DNA from 4 places in the Pseudarthrobacter phenanthrenivorans Sphe3 genome. Region 1 is predicted to be linked to each of the others. Evidence: riboswitches for the same ligand, from Rfam matches in the RefSeq annotation. Region 1 holds a riboswitch; each other region holds the start of a gene.
The links. Region 1 has a riboswitch for cyclic di-AMP ahead of ASPHE3_RS04100 (C40 family peptidase). Riboswitches for the same ligand answer to the same signal wherever they lie in the genome.
Positions count from the first base shown of each region.

Region 1 (2,192 bases):
GGCCAGTCGTGGAAGTTGATGCCCACGGCCGCGAGGGAGTTGGTCACCAGCATGGTGCAGTCCTGCATGACGCCCAGCTGGGCGTACGCTGCGGAAAGGATGGCAGCACCCTTGCCGCTGGCGGATGCGGCAGGAGCGGCGGGAGCCGACGCGGTGGAGACCTTGGCGGTGACCTTGGGGGCGGCGGCAGCCTGGACTGCGGGAGCCGGAGCAGCTTCCTCCACCTCGACGGGCTCGGGCTCTTCGACGACGGGAGCGGGCGTGGTGGTCACGGCCGGCTTTTCGAAGGTGATCGCGATGGTGGAAGCAGCCGAAATCGGCGCCTCAACAGCTGATTCAACTTCCAGGGTGGAAGCCGGAGCCGAGTCGCGCTGGACGTTGGAGTCAGCAGCGTTGGCAGCGATGCCGCTGGTCAGGACCAGACCGGAAGCCGCAGCGATAACAGCGGCCTGGCGTCCAACGCCGCCGGCGTTGTCGCCTACAGCCTTGGCAATGATGGCGATTGAGCTGGTCTTGGTGACCTCGGCACGGTGCCGTGCGGTAGCACGAGTAGTCATCAGTTCTCTCTTTCGTTTTCCTCAGCGCCGTGTGGGCACACAGGGGTTTGGACGTGCCGGCATCTTGGGGGTACGCCGGCACGTCCCGAACGGGGATGTGGTGTAGCGGAAAGTGTGTGGAGCAAAGAAATAGCCCTTGGACCCGAAGGTCCAAGAACTATTTGTTGATGGTGAAGAAGGCCGAGCTGCCGGTGGCGGCTACGGCGTGGAGCAGCGTGCCCTGGGAAGGGTTAAGTGCGCTGACCATCATGCCGTTGCCAACGTAGATGCCTACGTGCGCTCCGCCGTTCTGCATGACCAGGTCACCCGGCTGCGGGGTGGAGGTGGGAGTCATGGCAGTCCAGGCGTTGACCCGGGGAATGCTGATGCCGGCCTGGGCGTAGACCCACTGGGTGAAGCCCGAGCAGTCCCAACCCGTGGTGGGGCTGGTGCCGCCCCAGACGTACGGACGGCCGATGCCGGTGTAGGCGATGGCGGCGATGCCCGACGTGGAGGCGGAGGATACGGTCTCTGCCAGCTTGTCGGCTGCGGATTCCGTGGCGGCGGCAGTGGTGGCTGCCGCGCGACCCTCGGTGGCGGTGGACTGGGCACGTACCGGCGCCGGCTTCGGAGCGGCGGTGGTCTTCACCACAGGGCGCTCGAAGGAGACGGTGGCGGTGGGTGCGGCGGTCACTGCCAGCGCAGCCTGCGCGGAGCCGGACTCGGTGGAAGCGGAAACACCAGCTGTGGTGTCCGCTGCGTTCGCAGGGAGGCCCATGCTGAGGATGAGACCGGAAGCAGCTGCAATAACGGCAGCCTGGCGACCTACTGTCCCGGCATTGGCACTAACAGCCTTGGACACGGAGTCCAAGGGGTTGGTACGAACCGTTTGCGCACGGTGGCGCGCAGAATGATGGCGTGAAGACACGAAGGTAGCCTCTCCCAATGCCTGCGAGGTGAGCTGTCGGATTCGGATGGGAGTCACCCGGCCACGCAACTTCCAAGGAAGCTTTTGTGACTTAACCCCAAGGTCTTCGCTAAAGCCAAGACCAAAATTGGTTCCCCCGCCCCTGCCAGACGATGAAATGCGAACGGACCTTGAGCGGTGGCAGAGTTAGGCAATCCGCACAAGAGCGTCAACTTCGGAAAAGTTGACGCGAGTTAGACGGTACAGCAGTTTTCGATGAATGTCACATTCAGGTCACGGCGGGTCACGATGATTCGAGAGTTCTGCATCATTTGACTACAGCCAGCCGGTCGGATCGACAACTTCACCGTTGACCTGCACCTCGAAGTGGAGGTGGCAGCCGGTGGAGGCGCCGGTGGTTCCACTCAAGGCCACAACGTCTCCGCGGGAGACGGTCTGCCCCTCCGTGACATTGAAGGACGAAAGGTGGTTGTACGTGGTTTCCAGGCCGTTGCCATGGTCCACCACGACGCGGTTTCCGCCGCCGTACTGGTGCCAGCCCACGAACGTCACGGTGCCGGTGGCAGCCGCCAGGACAGAGGTCCCGCATTGCGCCACGTAGTCCTGGCCGCGGTGGAAGTCTCCTGAGCCGCCCGTAATCGGGCTGACCCGGTAGCCGAAGGGTGAGGCAGTCGAAAGCGTGGCCAGGGGGGCGCCAAGGCTGCCGGCAGAGGCTGCCCGGGAGACGG
Region 1 is NC_015145.1:869,415-871,606, reverse strand. It holds gene ASPHE3_RS04105 (NlpC/P60 family protein) at 1-557, opposite strand, end outside; gene ASPHE3_RS04100 (C40 family peptidase) at 715-1,398, opposite strand; cyclic di-AMP (ydaO/yuaA leader) riboswitch at 1,469-1,651, opposite strand; gene ASPHE3_RS04095 (M23 family metallopeptidase) at 1,780-2,192, opposite strand, start outside.

Region 2 (2,192 bases), 140 kb from region 1:
ACCACCTTGGCGATCCGCCTTGCCCGCGTTTCCGGTGTCTTCGCCTCGCCTAAGGGCTCCACATAGCGGCGCTGGGCACTGTAGCTGAGCGTGGCATAGAACTGCTGGGCCACAGGTTCGGCGGCCATCGCCGCCGCAAGATCATCCGGGACTTCAACAATCCGCGGCTGCGTATCCAGTTCCACCTCGACATCCACTGTCTCGCCGGCTGAAACCCCGGTGAATTCCCGGTTGTGGGCGCTGAGCGAGATCAGGTTCTGCCCGCCCATCACGGCAATGCTGCTCCGGTAGCTCTTGCCGTGGATGGTGACCACCACCGGCGGCCGCCTGCCGGCACCCAGGGCTTCAACCACGTGGCCCGGCACTACGATGCCGGTGGTGGTGCCGCCGTTTCCCTGAATGGTGGTGGTGAATTTCATGGTTCAAAGTAACCCGGGCCCGGCAGCAGTTCAACGGGTGGATCAACGGCAACAGCCGCCGGGCTCCCGGCTAAACCCGGGGACCCGGCGGCCGTTCCGTTTAGTACCAGTTGTTGGCGTAGTGGAAGTTCAGTGCCCCACACGGCGACTGGTAGCGCTCCTGGATGTAGTTCAGGCCCCAGTTGATCTGGGTCCGGTAGTTGGTGAGGTAGTCCGCACCGGCACTGGCCATCTTCTCGGCAGGCAGGGACTGGACGATGCCGTAGGCGCCGCTGCTCGGGTTGGTTGCCGTCGTGGTCCAGTCCGATTCCTTGGTCCACAAGGTCTGCAGGCACTGCATCTGGTCCGGTGCCCAGCCGTAGCTTGCCAGCTGGCCTGCGGCGTAGGCCTGCGCTCCAGCCGGATCGTTAACCGCGACGACGGGCGCGGGCTCGGGAGCGGGAGCCGGAGCAGGTGCGGGTTCCGGTGCCGGCGCGGGAGCAGGCTCGGCTGCCGGGGCAGGAGCCGGTTCGGCGGCCTGGGGGACAACGTTGATCGGCTCGGGGGACGGCGCCGGGTTCGCCTGGATTTCGCTTTGCTCAATGCTCAGCTTCGACTGGACCTCGGCGGCCTGGTCCTGGCTGGCTGACACACGGTTGCTGGTGTCCGTCGCCTGGCCGGCTGCCCCCACTCCAACCAGGAGTGCGCAGGATGCCGCAACGACTGCGGCGCGCTGGCCGAAGGACGGAATTTTGCCTGTTGCACGCGGAGCGCCGGTTTCAGTGCCCGGTTTCGGGCGTGCTTTCATAAGGAACTTGGACATGATGGATCGCCTCTCACACCTGCGGAGTTAGCTGTCGGGTTCGGATGAGGGCATCCGGCCACACGGAAAGATCACGTGCTGGCTTAACCCCAAGGGCAGTCAATGCCCGGGACGGTTGGGTCCCCCGCCTCTGCCTTTGCTCAAGCGGAATCCGGGAAGCGGCAGAGCTTGGCGTCATCCGGATATGCGCCCCCGATCGGGAACCGCACCCAATCGACGGTACAGGAGTGCAGGGCTTAAGTCACATTTTGGTAACAGGGATCACGACGACGGCGAGCCGCCTTGCGTCTCTAAGAAGACTGGCCGTGACCTTACCAGGACTGGCCGGGTGGCAGCGGCAGTTGGAGGGTGAACCGGGTGCGTCCCGGTTGTGACGTAACCGTTACCCGCCCGCCGTGCGCTTCCACAATGGATTCCACAATGGACAAGCCCAGCCCGCTCGTCCCCTCGGCGGCAGCTGAACCGTTCCCCCCGGCGCCCGTCCGCGCCGCGTCTGCGCGGGCAAACCGCGCGAAAACCTGGTCCACGAACTCCGGAGGAATCCCTACGCCGTCGTCCGTTACCGTCACCACGGCGGTTCCCTCAAACGGCTTTCCCACCCCGGTGACCACCGTCGTTCCCGCAGGAGTGTGCTTGCGCGCGTTCGACAGGAGGTTCATCAGCACCTGGCGCAACTGTGACGGATCGCCATAGACCACCACTGGTTCCTCGGGGAGTTCCAGCCGCCATGTATGCCCCGGCGCCATGACCTTCTCGTCGCTGACCGCTTCCGCCACCAACTGAGTCAGGTCCACCTCGCCCAGTTTCAGCGGCTGGCCCTCGTCCAGCCGTGCCAGCAGCAGGAGGTCTTCCACCAGGGCGGTCATCCGTTCGGACTGGCTTTGCACCCGCGCAAGCGACTTCTCCCCGTCCGGAGTGAAAGTTTCCGTCATCCGCATCAGTTCCGTGTAGCCCCGGATTGCCGTCAGCGG
Region 2 is NC_015145.1:732,386-734,577, forward strand. It holds gene ASPHE3_RS03500 (YdeI/OmpD-associated family protein) at 1-419, opposite strand, end outside; gene ASPHE3_RS22215 (aggregation-promoting factor C-terminal-like domain-containing protein) at 520-1,221, opposite strand; cyclic di-AMP (ydaO/yuaA leader) riboswitch at 1,227-1,388, opposite strand; gene ASPHE3_RS03510 (sensor histidine kinase) at 1,533-2,192, opposite strand, start outside.
Region 2: linked by a shared signal. The riboswitch ahead of ASPHE3_RS22215 (aggregation-promoting factor C-terminal-like domain-containing protein) and the one ahead of ASPHE3_RS04100 (C40 family peptidase) in region 1 are both predicted to bind cyclic di-AMP.

Region 3 (2,192 bases), on a different replicon from region 1:
CCGTGCGATACGGGCCTGCTGCCGGGCGGTGTACCCAAAGCCGACGAAGGCAAGGATTCCGAAGGTCAGCCACTGCAGCGCGTAGGAAAGGTTTGATCCTTCCTGCACGGCTGGTGCGGAGAGCTGCGCCGGTGCCACGTTGCGACCCGGCGATTCCGCTGCCATCAGCCCGTAACTGCCCGTCAGCAGTGGGTAACTGAGTTGCCGGGCGTAGGCGGGCAGGGCGATACTGGGTAGCTGTCCCTCCGGGGCTGTCCGTCCATCCAGTTCCGGTTCGGAGGGTTTCAGCCGGACGACCACCTGGACGTTTCCAGCCGGCGGGTCCGGAACAAGGTCCGGGTACCCGGCCCTGGCGTTGCCGATCGGCAGCCATCCCCTGTTCACGACGATGGTCTCCCCGGAGGCAACCCGGAACGGAACCAGGACCTCATACCCTGGTGCCGAATTTTGTGGCCTGTTCCTGACAATCCTTTGATCCTGTGTCAGGTACTGGCCGGTGATTGAAACGGTGCTCCACTTCACCTCAGGATCGGCGGTTTCGAAATACTGCTTGGCAACTGCGAACGGCACGGGATTCTTGTCGTAATTGTCCTGGACGCGGCGGATTTCAGCGACGGCCTGATTTCTGCGGTCCATCTGCCACTTACTTAGCCCGGCGCACGCTGCGGCAACCATGGCGGCCAGAAGCAGGAAGCCGACCCAGCGACGGGTGAAAAGGAAACGGTATGTCATAGCCTGCCCTGGCCCTGGGCTGCCGCTTCGGCCAATTCCCGCAACGCGCGGCACTGGCTCCGGTCAGAGGCCGTGACCGACCGGACGGGCGCGGGGGCAAGGTTTGCGATTCTGGAGGCACACACTCCTTCAGCGTAACGGTCATGCCTCCTGCTGCAGGTCCGGAGGTCAATGGACCCGGCGGCCATCCCATCAAGAGCACAGGAGGTGCCGTTATGGAAATGTGACAAACGTTGCTGTTGTGCCGTACGGTCTAAAACCGTGCCGGTTTCTCCGAATGCGGCACTCCTGAGCAGACTTGCCTAACTCTGCCGCTGCCTCAGGATCCGTTCGCAAAATCGTCCGGCAGAGACGGGGAACCCAACAGCGGCCTGCTCGCAGGCCTTGGGGTGAAGCCGTGCCTGATGCATCCGTGCATCAACGCGGCCGGGTGCCTCCCATCCGAATCCGACAGCTAACCTCGCAGGCAGTGGGAGAGGCCCTTTCATGCCCATGCGCAAAGCTCACGGCCGCCGCCGCGCGGTCCCCGTCCAAACCAGCGCCCTTGCCGCGCTGTCCAAATCCGTGGCGGACAACGCCGGCGGTGTAAGCCGCAAGGCCGCTGTCATCGCGGCCGCCTCGGGTCTCGTGCTGACCAGCGGCATTGCCGCCGCCCAGGCCGCAGACGCCCCGGTCCAGCGCGACGCGGAGCCAGCCTCGACCCTCGAAGTTGTCAGCCAGGCACAGGCACCGCTCAGCGCCGATGCCACCGTCCAGATCTCTTATGAGCGTCCTGTCGTGGAAACCACGCCGGCGCCGGTCGTGGAAGCACCGAAGCCAGTCGTCGCGGTCCCCGCCACAACCGCCCCTGCGGCAGCGAAGGCAGCCGCGCCGGCCAAGGCGCAGGTGACGGTTACCCCCGCTGCTGCAGCTCCGGCTGCCGCTCCGGCAGCAGGCGCAATCAACGCCACGATGGTGTCTTCCGCCTACGCGCAGATCGGCATGATCCAGGACTGCACGCGACTGGTCGAGAACGCCCTGAACGCCGCCGGAATCCGAGTTGGGGACCTCGGCCCGATGCAGTTCATGAACTACGGCACCGTGGTCAGTGAGCCCCAGCCCGGTGACATGGTGGTCCAACCCGGGCACGTGGGAATCTACGTCGGCAACGGCCAGGTGCTCAGCTCCGGCCTCAACGGCAAGAACGAAACCGCCGTCCACCCCCTGACGTGGATGACCTCAAAGGGTGCTGTCTCGTTCGTACGCGCAGGCTAACAAACCACTGAAGGCCGGTGATCCAATGCCTTGGGGGCACTGAATCACCGGCCTTCAGCATGCCCGCGGCCGCATGCGATTGGAGACCTTGCGGTGGGAAACCGGGCACCCGCTTTTTAACTCTTGAAGCCCCGTTTGCCTGTTCAGGCGCTGTTGGCTGGGCGTTCCGAAGGGAAACTCGCGTTCCCGGCCGGGAAAGAACGCCA
Region 3 is NC_015146.1:106,384-108,575, reverse strand. It holds gene ASPHE3_RS20280 (SURF1 family cytochrome oxidase biogenesis protein) at 1-732, opposite strand, end outside; cyclic di-AMP (ydaO/yuaA leader) riboswitch at 1,038-1,215, shown strand; gene ASPHE3_RS20275 (NlpC/P60 family protein) at 1,219-1,986, shown strand.
Region 3: linked by a shared signal. The riboswitch ahead of ASPHE3_RS20275 (NlpC/P60 family protein) and the one ahead of ASPHE3_RS04100 (C40 family peptidase) in region 1 are both predicted to bind cyclic di-AMP.

Region 4 (2,192 bases), 1.3 Mb from region 1:
CGCGGCAACTCCAGGCCTGCCCGGGGAATGGTCCTGGACCTGGCAGCCTTTGATGCCTGGGCCGAACGCTGGACTGCGCTGAACCCCGACTCCGGCCTGATGGACCGGGTAAATCCGGTATACATCGCGCGCAACCACCTGGTGGAGGAAGCGCTGGCTGCGGCCACTGAGGGCGACCTTGGCCCGTTCAACCGTTTCCTCGACGTGGTGCGTTCCCCGTTCCAGGAGCGCCAGGGGCTGGAACGCTACACGGAGGGGCCGCCGGAGGACTTCGGAGATTACCGGACTTTCTGCGGCACCTAGGAAGAAGCCGGAAGCACGATTGCGGCTCCAGGACAGGTGGGAACAGGACAGGCGGGAACAGGAAAGGTGGAACAGCACAGGGGCGGCAGCCGGGAAATCCCGGCTGCCGCCCCTGTTTGCTCAGTGGGCCGGGCCTGCGGTGCGCAGGCCTGCCCGTCCGGCTGCTGGCTATGCCACCCGCACGAAGGAAGCGCCGCCGAGCCAGCTGATGGAGTGGACCTCGGTCTTGTAACCGTCCACGCCGCCGCTGACTACCTGGCCGTCACCGGCGTAAACGCCCACGTGGCCTGCGGTGATGACCAGGTCACCCGGGGCCGGGGAGCCCACGGTGGTGCCGTACTGGAAGAACTGGGTGGGAGCAAGGTCGCCCACGGACTTGCCCACGGCACGAAGGGCCTTCTCCACCATGGCGGTGCAGTCCTGCTGGATTCCCACCTGGCCGTAGGCGTTCGCCAGGATGGCGGCGCCCGTGCCGGTGCCGCTTACTGCGGGAGCAGGCGCGGGGGCCGGGGCTGCGGTGGTGGAGGCATAGGCCAGGTTCATACCGGTATTGGCAGGAGCGGATGCGGCCTGCACCGGAGCGGCGGCGGCAGGTGCTGCGTAGCCGGCGGCCGGAATCTGGATCTGGTCACCCGGGTAGATGATCGCGGAGATCGACAGGCCATTGGCGGACAGAACGTCGTTCAGGCTCACGCCATAGGAGGCCGAGATGGCGCCCAGGGTGTCGCCGGAGACGACGGTGTGGACCGCGCCTGCTGCTGCTGCCGGGGCGGCAACCGTGGCGGCCGGGGCTGCAGTCGCCTGGACGTTAGTGGTTTCGGTGGTGTCCGGGCCGCTCACGCCAGCGTGCGCCGGAGCTCCGACGCCAAACGCAATGCCGGATGCAGCGGCAACGGCGAGGGCCGGCCGGCCCAGCGTCCGGGCCTGTGACTTGGCCGTTACAGCCAAGCCCTGGAGCACGATTGAGCGGTCCGGAGTCGCGCGGTGACGGGCGGTGGTGGAATTTTTTGACACAGTTGATCGCCTCTCCCATGCCTGCGGGGTGAGCTGTCGGGTTCGGGTTGGAGATACCCGGCCGGTGGCAACCCCCGTTATGGACGGAGGCGCTATCGACTTAACCCCAAGGCCTTAAAAAGGCCGCGGAAACTTGGTTCCCCCGTCCCTGCCAGCTGGAAAGCGATTGGTTCCCGTAACAGTGGCAGGGCTCGGCATACTGTCGGGAATGTCCCGTCTGAGAGGGACACCAGAAGACCATAACCCGGGCGCGGACCAATTGTCACATTTGGATAACATGCGAGGTACTTCTCTCACATTTCCGCAATTCGGTGGATTTCCTTTGCATTCCGCCGTGGCCTCGGCTGATGCGGTGTCCGTGGTCCTGGCAACGGGCCCGTGTAACAAAGTCATAAAGTTGTGCATGATGCGTGTGCGTGGCGGGGCAGGCGGACTACGGCGGTTTGCCATCTGCGCCATCTCCGGTCGGGGTGCACCATGGACGCCGGGCGCCGGTTTGAGTGGATTACCCAGGGCCTTACTGGTGTCGCGCTAGGCTTTTCCCATGCCCGATTTCGAAAGGTTCCGGATCCTTCTCGAGGAGGAATGGCGGCGGAAGGTTGAGCTCCTGCCCGCCCTCCGCGCGGACATCGCCGCGGCAAACTCTGCCCGGCAGGACTCCAATGTGGATGACGAACATGATCCAGAGGGCTCCACTATCGCTTTCGAGCTGTCCCAGGCATCGGCCCTGCTGAAGCAAAGCGCGTCCGGTCTGGACCAGGTGGAAGCTGCCCTGGCCCGTATCGCAGCCGGCACTTATGGCACCTGCGCGGTATGCGGCGAGGCCATTGCCGAGGGCAGGCTTGAAGCCCGGCCCTGGACCCCGTACTGCATCC
Region 4 is NC_015145.1:2,218,237-2,220,428, reverse strand. It holds gene ASPHE3_RS10205 (protein adenylyltransferase SelO) at 1-303, shown strand, start outside; gene ASPHE3_RS10200 (C40 family peptidase) at 472-1,317, opposite strand; cyclic di-AMP (ydaO/yuaA leader) riboswitch at 1,321-1,492, opposite strand; gene ASPHE3_RS10195 (TraR/DksA family transcriptional regulator) at 1,862-2,192, shown strand, end outside.
Region 4: linked by a shared signal. The riboswitch ahead of ASPHE3_RS10200 (C40 family peptidase) and the one ahead of ASPHE3_RS04100 (C40 family peptidase) in region 1 are both predicted to bind cyclic di-AMP.